2 regions of the Arthrobacter sp. P1_B3 genome follow, and region 2 is predicted to be linked to the other one. Evidence: riboswitches for the same ligand, from Rfam matches in the RefSeq annotation. Region 2 holds a riboswitch; the other holds the start of a gene.

Region 1 (4,659 bases), on a different contig from region 2:
ATGCTGGCCGGTGAGCTGACGCTGGCGGGGGTGGATGCGGCGATTGTGGAGCGCCGCTCGACGCCGGAGCTGGTGGGCTCGCGTGCGGGCGGGTTCCACTCGCGGACGATCGAAATCCTCGATCAGCGCGGGATTGCCGACCGGTTCCTCGCCGAGGGCAAGCCCGTCCAGGCGGCGTTCTTCGGGAAAACAACCCTGGACGTGAGCGACTTTCCTACACGGCACCCTTACACGCTCGGCCTGTGGCAGAACCATATTGAGCGGATCCTGGCTGGCTGGATCGAGGAGCTGGGTGTGCCGGTCCATCGGGGGCTCGAGGTCGCCGGCTTTACCCAGGACGACAGCGGGGTCGACGTGCATCTCGCCGGCGGCGGGCCGATGCGCGCGCTGTACCTGGTTGGTGCCGACGGCGGGCGAAGTGCTGTCCGCAAGGCAGCCGGCATCGAGTTCCCCGGCTGGGATGCGACGAGGAGCAGCCTGATCGCCGAAGTGGAGGTGACAGAGGAGACGCCGGCAGGCATCCGCATCGACGAGGTGGGGATCCACGGGCTGCACCTTATGGAGGACGGACGAACCACGCGGGTGGTGGTGACCGAGAAGCAGCTTGGACCGGCTGCCGAGCCCACCCTGGCTGACCTCCGCAAGGCGCTGACCGAGGTCTATGACACGGATTTCGGGGTGCACACTCCGACGTGGATCTCGCGGTTCACCGACGCCACGCGGCAGGCCGCGGCCTACCGCAGCGGCCGCGTGCTGCTGGCCGGGGATGCCGCGCACATCCATGCTCCTTCGGGCGGGCAGGGGATCGGGCTCGGCATCCAGGACGCCGTGAACCTCGGCTGGAAACTCGCCCAGGTGGTCAAGGGTATTGCGCCGGACCGCCTGCTGGACACCTATCACGCCGAGCGGCACCCCGCCGGGGCCCGTGCGCTGAAGCACACGATGGCGCAGTCAATCATGCAGAGGGCCGACCCGCGCATCGGTGCGTTGGCCGACACGGTGGCCGGCCTGCTGACGATCGATGAGGCCCGGAAGCGGCTGGGCGGCCTCATCTCCGGCCTGGACGTCCGCTACGACCTCGGTGAGGGGCACCCGCTGCTCGGGCGCCGCATGCCCGATCTCGACGTCGTCACCGCCAACGGCCCGCGGCGCGTGTTCACCTTCCTGCACGATGCCCGTGCGGTGCTGCTCAACCTCGGCGCGCCGGGCAGCATCGACCCGGGGCCGTGGATGGATCGGGTGCAGTTGGTGGACGCCACGTACGACGGCGGGTGGGAGCTTCCGGTGATCGGTTCAGTCAATGCTCCTGCGGCCGTGTTGATCCGGCCGGACGGGCATGTGGCGTGGACGGGAGACGGGACTCGGCGGGGGCTGGAGGATGCGCTGGCCAGCTGGTTCGGGCCTGCGCGGCATTAACGTCCCAACGGTGGCCGTGACCGACGCGTATTTCCGTGCCGGTCCCCTTAGCAGGAGAGGTAGCCCGGCCTCTGCGGGTCTACAGTGCGTTTTCTCGTAGCGCCCTGCTGTAGTGCTCAGGGGTATTCCTGGTTGCGGCCGACACAACGAGGTGCCGCCGGCTCAGCCGGTGTGCGAAGTACCCCTCGTACGGCAGCACGATGACGGTGTCGATTCCGCTTTCCCATGCCGGGATGAGTTCTTGGAGACTTCGGGGTTCGGCATCGTGGGGAAATTTCGGGATCAGGCTTCGGTCCCAGGCTTGATAAGCCTCGCGGTCCAGACCTTCCCATTCATACCGTTGAGTCCAAAAGGGTGGGATCAAAGGATTCAACCCCTGACTGGCGTCCCCGGACTCGCGCAATTCCGCGGGCGTGGGATGGTGCGTTGGATCATCGATCGGGTACCAGCTCCAGGCCTGGTCCCATGACGTTTTCCAGCGCTTCTCCCACGTGGAGGCATCAGCCGATTCCGGCATCCGGGAATGACCACAGTCTGGTACGGGGCTTAGGGGCGGGATGTTGAGGTCGCCGGCCAGGGACCATGCCTGCCGGACAAACAGAAGGAGAGTCAGGTGGTGTGGATCGTCATTGACGCTGATCACCATGTCATGCGGCCACGGACTTTCCGGTTGCGGCGTGCCCCATTGCATTTTCGTTACCCCCAGTTCGAAGACAGCCCCCGGGGCCGAATTGCGTTCAGCGTCGCACCGACTTCACGCTCTGTAAACGGAGATCAGTTCGTTCGGGGCGTGCCCGGTCAGACGGTGTCGACCCAGTAGCGGCGTTTGCCGTTGCGGGTGTCCTCGTAGGCGCCGCCGTTCTTTTCGATGGTCGCCCGGGAGCCTGCATTATCCTCATCGCATGTGAGAAGAACCCGGGGGATTCCCAGTTCACGGGCAATCGGCAAGGCATCAGCCAGCGCCCTCGCTGCGTGGCCGCGACGCCTGGCGGAGGGCCTCACGCTGTAGCCGATGTGCCCGCCTTCGTTGAAGAGGAAGTCGTTCAGTTCGTGCCTGATGGCCAGTGAGCCAAGGAACGTGTCACCTTCCATGACCCACAAGTACGTGCAGGGCACATATCCTGGCTTCCGCGGGCTCTCCGGCCGAGCGTCATTGATGAGGGCGTCGACAAAGCGGCGGAACGACTGGGCATCTTTGAGTTCTTCCAGGGACCAGTCCTCCGCGCCCCCGCCGTCCCGGTGGGCGCCGTCAAATTCTGCGGATCCTTCCAGCCAGGAGGAGTGGTAGCTTGCGTCCGGAGCGATAAGGAGAGGCATCACGCGATCATATTCGAAGGGTTCGCGTTTCCCGTGGTGTCGGTCCGGGTGTGTAGGGTGCTGCCAGCGTCAGCGGACGGCAGGTCGTAGTAGCCCAACGGCCCGGGGGATGGACTTGTTCCTTGGCTGGCATTCGACGGCGGGGAGGCACCCCCGTGGTGCAGGAATCAGCGACTCAATTGAAATTAATTTTGCATCCTGCCCGGGAACCAGATAAATTGTGAGCTGTGTCACCGACCAGTGGCACGGCTTATGATCTGCGGCGGGAGAGTCCTGCCGGTACGTTCAGCAGGCGCCGTAGGAGCAAATCCTCCCCAGGAATCTCTCAGGCCCACGTACCGCCGCGGCAAGGCAACTCTGGAAAGCAGTCCGGGCAACCGGGCTCACCGACGGTGCAAGTGGCGCGCTGCAATCAGCAGGGCAAAACGGAAACTCTCAGGTCCAATACAGAGCGGGGAGGAACCCGAATCATCGTGGCGTTTTGATGCCACCTGAATTATGGAGTTCCTCTCATGACGGTTCAATCGTCCCCGTCCACCTTCGCAGATCGCCACATCGGCGCCCGCCGCCAGGCCGACATCGACACCATGCTCAAGGCCGTCGGCTACGACAGCGTTGATGGCCTCGTTGACAACGCGGTCCCCGATTCCATTCGCCAGGAAAAGCCCCTCACGCTGGACAGCGCCCTCAGCGAAGTCCAGGTGCTGGCCGAGCTGCGCAAGCTCGCCTCCAAGAACAAGACGGCCGTGCAGATGATCGGCCAGGGCTACTACGACACCGTCACCCCGCCGGTGATCCGCCGCAACATCCTCGAAGCCCCGGCCTGGTACACCGCGTACACGCCCTACCAGCCGGAGATCTCCCAGGGCCGCCTCGAGGCGCTGCTGAACTTCCAGACCATGGTCCAGGACCTCACCGCGCTCCCGGTCGCCAATGCGTCGCTCCTCGACGAGGCCACCGCCGTCGCCGAGGCCGTGCTCCTCATGCGCCGCGCCAACAAGAACAAGTCCGCGGCCGGGGCCAAGACCGTCCTCGACGCCGACTGCCTCCCGCAGACCATCGCCATTGTGCTGGGCCGCGCCGAAGCCCTGGGCTTCGAGGTGGAGGTCGCCGACCTCTCCAAGGGCCTGCCCGCCGGCGAGATCAACGGCGTCGTCCTGCAGCAGCCCGGCGTCTCCGGCCGGGTGTGGGACCAGTCCGGGGTGATCGCCGAGGCCAAGGAACGCGGCGCGCTGGTCACTGTGGCAGCGGACCTCCTGGCCCTGACCCTGATCACCCCTCCGGGCGAGCAGGGTGCTGACATCGCCGTCGGCTCCACCCAGCGCCTGGGCGTGCCGCTGTTCTTCGGCGGCCCGCACGCCGCCTACATGGCGGTGCGCGAGGGCATGGAACGCACGCTCCCCGGCCGCATCGTCGGCGTCTCCAAAGACAACGCCGGCGTGCCGGCGTACCGCCTGGCCCTGCAGACCCGCGAGCAGCACATCCGCCGCGAGAAGGCCACGTCCAACATCTGCACCGCGCAGGCACTGCTGGCCATCGTGTCCTCGTTCTACGCCGTCTACCACGGCCCCGACGGGCTGAAAGCCATCGCCGAGACCGTCCACAACAACACCCGCGCCCTCGCCGCCACGCTGAAGATCGCCGGCCGCGAACTGGCGAGCGACTCCTTCTTCGACACCCTCACGGTCCGCGTGCCCGGCAAGGCCGCCAAGGTCATCGCCGCCGCCGGGGCCCGGGGCATCAACCTGCGGCTCATCGACGCGGACACAGTTGGCGTGTCCGTCGATGAAACCACGACGCCGGAGGTCCTCGCCGCGGTCGTCGTCGCCTTTGGCGCCGGTCCGGTCCTGGAGGCCAAGGGCTTCGAGCTGCCCGAGACAGTGCTGCGCACCTCCGACTTCCTGCAGCACCCGGTCTTCAACACGC
Region 2 (10,212 bases):
GTGTAGCCGCCGGTGGGGAACGCCATCCAGACACGGTCCTGGGGTGCCGTTTCGGACGGCATCCGCCAGGCGCTCATGCCGTGACCTTCTGCGCAGTGGCCTCATACGCGGTGGCCTCATACGCAGTGGGCTCATAGGCGTCGAGGCCGAGCGGGGCATCGGCGCGTACCGGTTCGGTCAGCCGCGCGTAGGTGTCCGGGCGGCGCGTGGCCAGGAAGGGAAAGAGCGTGAGCCAGTCACGGCGCTGGTCGAGGTCGAGGTCCGCCACTATCACCGCGGATTCGTCCCGTGGTGCCTGCGCGAGGATCCGGCCGTAGGGATCGGAGATGAAGGAGGAGCCGTAGAAGTTCAGGGTGCCTTCGCTGCCGCAGCGGTTGGGGACCACCATGAACAGCCCGTTGGCAATGCCGTTGCCCACAATGACCTGTTGCCACAACGGCTGGGTGTCGAAGTCCGGGTGGTCCGGCTCGGAGCCGATGGCGGTGGGGTAGACCAGGAGTTCTGCCCCGCCGAGGGAGTAAATCCGCGCCAACTCCGGGAACCATTCGTCCCAGCAGGTGGGCATGCCCAACCGTGCGCCGCCGAGCTCGGCGGGGGAATGGACCTCGTAAGCATCGTCGCCGTCCGGGCCCTGGCGGAAGAATTTGTCCTCGTAGTAGCCGGCTGTGACGGGGATGTGCAGCTTGTGCGTGCGTGCCAGCAGTTCGCCTTCGGGGGAGACCAGGATGGCAGTGTTCAGGCCCAGGCCGTCGTCGGAACCGTCCGGGTTCTCCGCCTTCTGGTACAGCGAAGCGTGGACGCAGATTCCGTGCCGGCGGGCCGCGTCCGCCGCGAACCGGAACGTGGGGCCGGTGAACAGGTCCTCGGCGATGTCCGAGGGCCGCGGGCGCGGGGCCCCGGCCCGGGTGGTGTCGTTTTCGGGAAGCGTATCCGCGGGGTACCGGGACAGTGTGAGCTCGGGCAGGAAGACGACGGCGGCTCCCAACCGGGCGGCCCGCCCGATGCCTTCGTCCAGTTCCGCGTGCAGGGCCGCGGCGTCAGGATGCCAGCGGTGCTGTACGACGCCGACCCGCAGTGCTGGCCGGCTGGACGATGCACTTCGGGACGACGTGGTGCGGGCGAGGGAGGGCGGGGTGTCGAGGGACGTGATTTCGATCATGGCTACTCCAGTGAGACGGGCGTCACATAAATGAACGTTGTTCATTTAGTATTTAGGCGATGGTCGCGCCGGGCAAGGCCTAATATGAATAAAGTTCATTTATTTATTCGCGGTAGTACGTGCGCCGAGTCCGGACGTGCGGGCGAACACGCCGCAGGCCGCTCCGTGGGCGCGGGCCGTAAGGCCCTAGACCGCGGATTGGGCGCGGCAGAGTCTGGGCGTATGACTCCAACGAACCCCGGGGCGGCTCCGGACATCAAGCCCGCCCAACTCAAGGAACAGCCGACTGCAGTGGTGCGTGAGACTGTCCCGATGAATGCGCTGCGCGACTTTTTCGGCCGTGCCTTCGGCGCCGTCATGGGTGCGGTGCAGGATCAGCATGTCCAATTGGCCGGACCCCCGTTCGCGCTGTACCGGGGCAAACCGACCGACGTCGTCGACGTGGAGGCGGGGTTCCCTCTCGCCGCACCTTTCACGAACCCAAGCGGCGCGGACACTGAGGTCATCGCCGGGGCACTCCCCGCAGGCCGGGCCTACGAGGCGATGCACATCGGGCCCTACGAATCACTGCAGCAGACCTACGGCGCGATCATGGCGCGGATGCGGCAGGACGGTGCGAGCCCCGGGGAAGCCATGTGGGAGTACTACCTCACCGATCCCGGTGCCGAGCCCGACCCGGCGAAGTGGCAGACGCTGGTGGTCTGGCCGGTCGCCTGAACTGCCCACCGCGGGCCGCGGACGCGGGGCGTCCCGGGGCCGCCGACCCGGGCTTCCGCGCCCCGTCCGACTCATTGTGTCTGATTGGCCACACTATTCCTCAACTCCATGCATAATGTCCTAAACTGCTTCACTGAGGTGCCTGAAATGGCGCTGCGCAGCAACGAAAGTGAACCCCGATATGGCTACCGATTACGACGCCCCACGTAAGACAGAAGAAGAGTCTCCCGCTGAGTCGCTGGAGGCCCTGCAGGCGTCCCGCGGCGGCGGCGCGCAGACTGCTGTGATCGACGTCGACGAGAACGACACCGCTGAAGGCATCGATCTTCCGGGTGCGGACCTGTCCGGCGAAGAGCTGACGGTCATTGTTGTACCGGAGCAGTCCGATGAATTCACCTGCTCCTCCTGCTTCCTGGTCCGGCACAGGTCCCAGGTGGCCCTTGAAAAGAACGGCATGAAGTACTGCCGCGACTGCGAAGGCTAAGAATTTTTCAGCAACACCAAGGCCGCACGAAGCGCCGGACCCTCGGGGGTGCCGGCGCTTCGCCGTTCCTGGCGTGGCCCGCGGCTGCCGGCGTTATCTGTTCGTGAAGGAACCTGGCGGGATGTGTCCGTGCAATCCGTCCGTGACCAGCAACGGGCCACTTTAACGGTTGGGCGCCGAAACGGATGAGGACCTCGCCCGCCGGTTCGGGGCCGCCTACGCTGGAAGCGTCTGACCTGCGCTGACTGTTTGGCCAGCAAGGGCTCGGGCAGCACCAGGGGGTGGCGGGGTTGAAGAGGACCCAGTTGAAGAAGACCCAGTTGAAGAAGATCCACGCTTTGCTCGCGGCAGTGCTGATGGCCGCCGGTCTCGGGGTGCTTGCGCCGGCTCCGGCAGCCGCGGACCCGTACTGCGGCCTGGTCTGGGGTTCGCTGGTCAAAACGGATCCGGCCATGAGCCAGGCCAAGGTGGTGAATGTGCGGACCGGTCAGCATTACTGTTTTGACCGGCTGGTCATCGACCTCAACGGCCCCGTGGCCGGCTACGCCGTCCGCTACGTGCCCGAGGTGGTGCAGGACGGGTCCGGCCTGCCGATCCCGCTGCGGGGCCAGGCCTTCATCCAGCTCACGGTCAATGCGCCCGCATACGACGACGCCGGCAATCCCACCTACAACCCGGCGAACAAGGGCGAACTGGCGGACGTGACCGGTTACCAGACGTTCCGGCAAGTGGCGTGGGCGGGCAGCTTCGAAGGGTACAGCAGCCTGGGCCTGGGGGTCCGCGCGCGGCTGCCGTTCCGGGTCCTGTCCCTGTCCGGGCCGGGCACCGGGTCACGGCTAGTGGTGGACGTGGCGCACTTCTGGTGATGGCCGGGGCGGCAGAGCAACGCGGCGCGTTGCGCGACTTGCGAACTCAAGGCCTTTGGTGGCATCACGGTGGATCAGGAGCATTTCGTGCGCTGCGACCAATGCGCTGCGCTCTTGCCGATGATGCAGTTGTCCACCTCGCCAACCCGCGTACTTTTTCGACTGACAGGACAGTTGGGCGTGCGAGCAGCCCATTCCTGGGCAGTTCGACTCCTAGGTGGTTCGACGCGCTCGGAGCGAGGTGCCCCTAGGTGTCGAAATGGACCGGAGGCACACCCTTCCGGTGGAAACGCTAGCGCCCCGCGTTGCCCTATCAGTTACGGCTGTCATTCGGACGGCAAAGTCAATCCGTAGCAGCCACAACTGATAGGGCAACGGAGGCGGCGCTCGCCGTCAGGCAGCCAGCCAGGACACGGGAAGCTGTTTCACTCCGTAGACGATCGTGCTTTCCATCCGCTCCAGCTGCGCCCCGGGTCGCACGGCCAAGCCGGGCAGCCGGGAGAGCACGGCCTGCAGCGCGATCCTGGCCTCGAGCCGGGCCAGGGGAGCGCCGAGGCAGAAGTGGATGCCCTGGCCGAAGGCGAGGTGACGGTTCGGTGAGCGTCCGACGTCGAACACGTCAGGGTGCGGGAACTGCTCCGCGTCACGGTTCGCCGAGCCGATCCACGCCACGATCGGCGACCCCGCAGGGATCGGCAGGCCCCGCACGGTCGTGTCGACGGCGGAGATCCGGTACATGGACTGGACGGGGGAGCGGTAGCGCAGCACCTCTTCGATCGCCTGCGGGAGCAGGGCAGGCTCGGCGATGAGGCGTTCCGCCGTGCCCGGCGCTTCGGTGAAGCACAGCACCGCATTGCCGATCAGGTTCGTGGTGGTCTCGTTGCCGGCAACGAGCAGAAGGGCGCAGAATCCGAGCAGCTCGATGGCGCTGAGCTTCTGCCCGTCGATCTCGGCCGCGAGGAGCGCGCTGATGAGGTCATGGCCCGGCTGGCGCCGCCGCTGCTCGATCATGCCCATGAAGTACTCCGCCATTTCCCGGTGTGCGGCCATGTGGCCGGACTCGTCGGCGCCGGGGCGGGTCTGGCTCACGATCACGTCGGACCACTGCTTGAACCGGTCCCGGTCCGCGGCCGGGATGCCCATCAGCTCCGCGATGACGATGACCGGCAGCGGATAGGCCAGCTGGTCGATCAGGTCCGCGGAACCGGCAGCAACTACCGGGTCCAGCAACTCGTCGGTGAGTTCCGAGATGCGCGGGCCGAGCGCTTCCACTGACCGTGGCGTGAACGCCTGGGACACCAGGGAACGCAACTGGCGGTGCCTGGGCGGGTCCGTGTTGATCAGGCTGGCGGCGAAGAGCTGGCCCGTTTCGGAGGGGTTGTCCCCGCCGATCCGGGAAGAAAACGTGGCGTGCTCGGACAGGACCCGCTGCACGTCATCGTAGCGGAACACATGCCACACCCCGGTCTCCTGATCCTGGAAAACGGGTTCACTGTCCCGCATGGCTTCATAGCGGGGAAACGGGTTCAACGGCTGCTCCAGAGCGGGAAATGGCACCATGGCTGGCCTTCCTGACGAGGCGGACGGCCGTCGTTTCCTGGCAATGGACCAACTGCAAGGGACGAACTGCAACAGAGCAGGCGTCCAACGGGGCGGGCCGCGTGGCCCCGTCAGCTCCCACCCTAATACCGCGCAACAGCCTTGGCATGGGGATTCTGGCCCACGTCGGCCGCCCCTGCGGAACCGGCCCGTCACCACGGCGCCTAACGAAGCGGCCGGTCCTGCCGACGGTACGGAGGAGAACACCCCGGCTTTCCGCTAAACGTGGTCCGGACTGACGCCCCCTACGACGACGGCGCAGGCCTGTCGGCGTTGTTCGCAGGAAAGCATTGACCAGATGGTCCGCTGCGCCGAAGAGACCCGCAGGGAGGTCCTGCTGTCCCGCGAAGAGGGGGCAGACAGCGTCAAGAATCTCTCCCTCGCCCGTGCCTAACGGAACATAGGAACGGGGCAGTCTCAGCTTCCCGAAACGGTTAGTAAGCCGACTTAGTAAGCTGACCGAGAAATTCCTCCCCGAACCGTCGCGGCCCGTCGCTGCCCTGCGGTAGCGTCGGAAGCATCGGCCGCGGTGCCAGCAAATGGTGCGCGCGGCCCGCACGGTACCGGTTCTATTGAGGAGGATGCATGAAAGCGACACCTACACTGACGGCCAACCTGCAGGCGGTCCTAGTGGACCTGATCGAACTCCACGTTCAGGGCAAGCAGGCGCATTGGAACATCGTCGGGACTAACTTCCGGGACCTCCACCTCCAGCTGGACGAGATCGTCGACGCCGCCCGGGAGTTCGCGGACGATCTCGCCGAGCGCATGCGCGCCCTCCACGCCCTGCCGGACGGCCGCAGTTCCACGGTTTCCAAGTCCACCGCACTCGCCGAGTTCCCCGCGGGCCTGATCAACACGAAGGACGCCATCGAACGGATTGTCGCGGCCCTCGAGGCGGCCGTCGGCACGATGCGCAAAGTTCACGATGAAGTTGATGAGGAAGACCCCACCACCGCCGACCTCCTGCACGCCTTCATTGCCAAGCTTGAGCAGTATGCCTGGATGGTGAATGCCGAGACCATGCGGGCAAACGCCAGCGTGACCACTCCGGAGGACAAGTAGGGACCGGCTCCCACCGGTCCGACCCTAAACCAGCAGCGTCCGGCGCCGGATTTCTTCCGGCGCAGGACGCTGCTGTCCAAGCTATTTGGCCTTCGGCACCGTCCGCAGGACAATGGCGGCGAGGACGCAGGCCCCGGTCATCAGGACCAGCGCGATTGACGCCGTGACGTGGACGCCGGAGTCGAACGCCGTGCGCGCGGCAGCCGTCACTGCCTCCGCCAGGGGAGCCGGAAGCATGTGGGCGAGCTCCACCGCGCCGGCGAGGGTTTCACCCGCCTGGCTGGTGGCCTCTGCCGGGACGAGCCCGGACACCCCCTCGGGGAGCCGGAGGTTGCCCTGATAGGAAGCCGTCAGGATCGAGCCGAGGATCGCCGTGCCCAGCAGAGACCCCACTTCATAGCCGGTCTCGGAGATGGCGGCGGCGGCCCCCGACTTGTCGGCAGGCGCCGCACCCAGGATCAGGTCATTGGAAATCGTCTCCGCGGCGCCCACCCCCAGGCAGAGAACCAGCAGCGCGGCCAGGAGCAGAGACGGGCCATGGCTGTGGTCGCCGAACGCCACCAGGAAATAGCCCGCCGCGCTCAGCAGCAGCCCGCCGGCCACAACAAAGCCTGGCCGCACCTTGCGCACCAGCGGGACCACGAGCAGCCCCGCCACGACAGTGGCGATGAGGGCCGGGACCATGGCGACTCCGGAAGCCGAGGGGGACTGGCCCTCGACCAGCTGCAGGTGCTGTGCCAGGAACAGGATGAAGCCGTTGAAGGAGAACAGCGCCAGGACGTTGGCGATGATGGCCGTGCTGAAGATCCGGTTGCCAAAGAGGCTGACATCGAGCATCGGCGCCGTACCTTCCCCGCGGGCAAGTGCCCGCTGCCGCCGGATGAACACGTAGCCCATGAGCAGGCCGGCTCCAATGCTCGCGAAGGCCTCTGGTGCGGGCCCGTGGGTGGCGAGGGTTTTGATCCCGTAGACGACCGGCACCATGACCAGCAGGGACAGGACAATGCTGGGCACGTCCACGCGGCCGGGGTTCGGGTCGCGGGATTCCGGTATCAGCGCCGGACCGAGCACCAGGAGAGGAAGGATGATCGGCACTGCGACCAGCAGGACGGCGCCCCACCAGAAGTGTTCCACCAGCCAGCCGCCGGCAATCGGGCCGAGGGCGGCGCCGCCGGAGAAGCCGGCGGCCCAGATCGCCACGGCCAGCCTGCGCCGGTTGGGCTGCGGAAAGATATTGCGGATCAGGGAAAGAGTGGACGGCATGAGCATGGCGCCGAACAGGCCAAGCCCGGCACGGCCGGCGATCAGCCATTCGGCGCTCGGTGCGAACGCCGTCGCGGCCGAAACCGCGGCAAAACCCGCGCTGCCCACGAAGAGCAGGCGGCGCCGTCCGATCCTGTCGCCGAGGCTGCCCATAGCGACCAGCAGTCCGGCCAGGACCAAGGGATAGGCGTCGACGATCCAGAGCAGCTGGACGCCGGAAGCGGACAGGCTGGTGGCGATGGCCGGCAGGGCAAACGTCAGGGCGGTGTTGTCCACGGCCACGAGCAGGACGGGGAACATTAGCAGGGCCAGCGCCACCCAGTCGCGCCACGGTGCCCGGGGGCCGGTGGCCGCCGGGATGCTGGTGGCTGCGGTGATCGATGAAATGCTCATAGGACATAACTATACCGTCTGGACGGTACAGTTAAGAAATGAAGGGCTGGGCAGGCATGATGGGAGGCATGCCCAGGAAACCCGTCGCCCGCGAGGCCGTCCTCGATGCCTTCGAATCCCTGCTCATCGAAGTCGGTGAACGCGCCGCGACGCTGGACGCCGTCGCGCGCCGGGCCGGCGTCTCCAAGGGCGGCCTGCTCTACCACTTCCCGACCAAGGAGGCGATGATCGCGGTCCTGCTGGAACGGCTGGACCGGCATCTGGCTGCGGATGTTGCCGCCATGGCGGCGGCCCCCGAAGGGGCGGCGGCGTACTTCATTAGGTCCTCGGTGTGGGCGGACACGCCCATGGACCGGGTCTTCGTGGCGGCCACGCGGCTCGCCGAGGTGGCGCACGGGGAGACCCTCCGCCGCTTCGCCGCCGCCCAGGCGAGCTGGCTGGAACTGCTGGCGGCCGACGTCGGACCCGCCATGGCGAAGGCCGTCCTGTACATGGGGGACGGGCTGTACTTCAACGCCATGCTGGGCCGGGGCCCCGGCGGGCCGCTTCCGGAGGTCGAAGCGGACGTCGAGAGCCTGCTGGCCGCCGTCGAGAAGCTGCGCCGCTGACGCTCCCGCCCGCTCCCGCCCACCCCGCCCGCTCCCGCCCACCCCGCCCGCTCCCGCCCACCCCGCCGAACTCGCCGGAAGCGTGCGAGTTCGCCGCAAAGTTGCGGCGACCTGGCCGCTGTCCGGCGAACTCGTGTTGGCGGACGCACCCGGGGGCGGCTTGTCGCCCGTAACCTGGGTCGGCGGCTGGCAGGGAGTTTGCGGACGCGCGCCCGGCATAGGAGAATGGGAGCTGTGACTGTTGTCACCCACGATTAATCACCCAACTGAATACGCCTTTGATCTGCGGCGGGAGAGTCCTGCAAGTAGGTACAAGCAGGCGCCGTAGGAGCAAACCCTCCCCAGGAATCTCTCAGGCCCATGTACCGCCGCGGCAAGGCATCTCTGGAAAGTAGCAGGCGTGTCCCGGACATGCTGTGCTCACCGACGGTGCAAGCGGAGCCCCTGAAACGCAGGCTTCGCGGAAACTCTCAGGTCCAATACAGAGCGGGGAGGAACCCGAATCAATGTGGCGTACCCTGCGCCGCCTGAGTTATGGAGTTCCTTGTGACTGTTACCCCAGCCTCCACGTCCTTCGTTGACCGGCACATCGGCGCGCGCCGCCAGGCCGACGTCGACGCCATGCTGAAGGCTGTCGGCTACGACACCGTCGACGCCCTGGTGGACACCGCCGTTCCGAAGGACATCCGTCAGGACTCCGATCTCGCGCTCGCCGCCGCCCTCAGCGAGGTGGAAGTCCTCGCCGAGCTGCGCAAGCTGGCAGCGAAGAACAAGACCGCCGTGCAGATGATCGGGCAGGGCTACTACGACACGCTCACCCCGCCGGTGATCCGCCGCAACATCCTCGAAGCCCCGGCCTGGTACACCGCGTACACGCCGTACCAGCCGGAAATCTCCCAGGGCCGGCTCGAAGCCCTGCTGAACTTCCAGACCATGGTCCAGGACCTCGTCGGCCTGCCGATCGCCAACGCATCGCTGCTGGACGAAGCCACCGCCGTCGCCGAGGCCGTGCTGATGATGCGCCGCGCCAACAAGAACAAGACGGCGCACGACGGCAAGACCGTCCTCGACGCCGACTGCCTCCCGCAGACCATCGCGATCGTCAAGGGCCGCGCGGAAGCCCTCGGCTTCGAGGTCGAGGTCGCGGACCTCTCGAAGGGCCTGCCCGAGGGCGTCATCAACGGCGTCGTCCTGCAGCAGCCGGGCGTCTCCGGCCGCGTGTTGGACCACACCGCGGTGATCGCCGACGCCAAGGAACGCGGCGCGCTGGTCACTGTGGCCGCGGACCTCCTGGCCCTGACCCTGATCACCCCTCCGGGCGAGCAGGGTGCGGATATCGCCGTCGGCTCCGCCCAGCGCTTCGGCGTGCCGCTGTTCTTCGGCGGCCCGCACGCCGCCTACATGGCCGTGCAGAAGGGGCTGGAGCGCTCCATGCCCGGCCGCCTCGTGGGTGTCTCCAAAGACAACGCCGGCGTCCCCGCCTACCGCCTGGCCCTGCAGACCCGCGAGCAGCACATCCGCCGCGAGAAGGCCACGTCCAACATCTGCACCGCCCAGGCACTGCTGGCCATCGTGTCCTCGTTCTACGCCGTCTACCATGGCCCAGACGGGCTGAAGGCCATCGCCCAGTCGGTCCACGTCCACGCCAAGACCATCGCCGCCTCCCTGAAGGCCGCCGGGCTGGACGTGCTGCACACGTCATTCTTCGACACCATCACCGTCTCCGTGCCGGGCCGGGCGGCAGAGATCATCGCGGCCGCCGACGCCAAGGGCGTCAACCTGCGGGCCATCGACGCCGACACTGTCGGCATCTCCGCCGATGAGGCCACGACGGTGGCTATCGTCGCCGACGTCATCGCCGCGTTTGGCGCGTCGGTGACCGACACATCTGAGGGCTTCGGCCTGGACTCCGCCGTGGAGCGCACCTCCGACTACCTCCAGCACCCGGTGTTCAACACGCACCGTTCCGAAACCCAGTTGCTGCGCTACATCCGCCGCCTCTCGGACCGCGACCTCGCCCTGGACCGCACCATGATCCCGCTGGGCTCGTGCACCATG

What was found. Region 2 has a riboswitch for glycine ahead of AC1D2F_RS21760 (aminomethyl-transferring glycine dehydrogenase). Riboswitches for the same ligand answer to the same signal wherever they lie in the genome.
Region 1: it holds a riboswitch for glycine, as region 2 does, so the genes downstream of both, gcvP (aminomethyl-transferring glycine dehydrogenase) here and AC1D2F_RS21760 (aminomethyl-transferring glycine dehydrogenase) in region 2, are expected to answer to the same signal.

Annotation. Positions count from the first base shown of each region.
Region 1 covers NZ_JBFTZV010000037.1:3,790-8,448, reverse strand. Annotated here, with positions in the region: gene AC1D2F_RS22300 (FAD-dependent monooxygenase) at 1-1,416, shown strand, start outside; gene AC1D2F_RS22295 (hypothetical protein) at 1,496-2,062, opposite strand; gene AC1D2F_RS22290 (GNAT family N-acetyltransferase) at 2,215-2,733, opposite strand; glycine riboswitch at 2,987-3,084, shown strand; glycine riboswitch at 3,086-3,193, shown strand; gene gcvP (aminomethyl-transferring glycine dehydrogenase) at 3,246-4,659, shown strand, end outside.
Region 2 covers NZ_JBFTZV010000033.1:28,217-38,428, forward strand. Annotated here, with positions in the region: gene AC1D2F_RS21715 (agmatine deiminase family protein) at 1-77, opposite strand, end outside; gene AC1D2F_RS21720 (nitrilase-related carbon-nitrogen hydrolase) at 74-1,159, opposite strand; gene AC1D2F_RS21725 (GyrI-like domain-containing protein) at 1,382-1,876, shown strand; gene AC1D2F_RS21730 (DUF4193 domain-containing protein) at 2,058-2,360, shown strand; gene AC1D2F_RS21735 (AMIN-like domain-containing (lipo)protein) at 2,681-3,226, shown strand; gene AC1D2F_RS21740 (cytochrome P450) at 3,620-4,786, opposite strand; gene AC1D2F_RS21745 (Dps family protein) at 5,411-5,890, shown strand; gene AC1D2F_RS21750 (MFS transporter) at 5,972-7,546, opposite strand; gene AC1D2F_RS21755 (TetR/AcrR family transcriptional regulator) at 7,615-8,154, shown strand; glycine riboswitch at 8,434-8,532, shown strand; glycine riboswitch at 8,534-8,649, shown strand; partial or broken gene AC1D2F_RS21760 (aminomethyl-transferring glycine dehydrogenase) at 8,689-10,212, shown strand, end outside.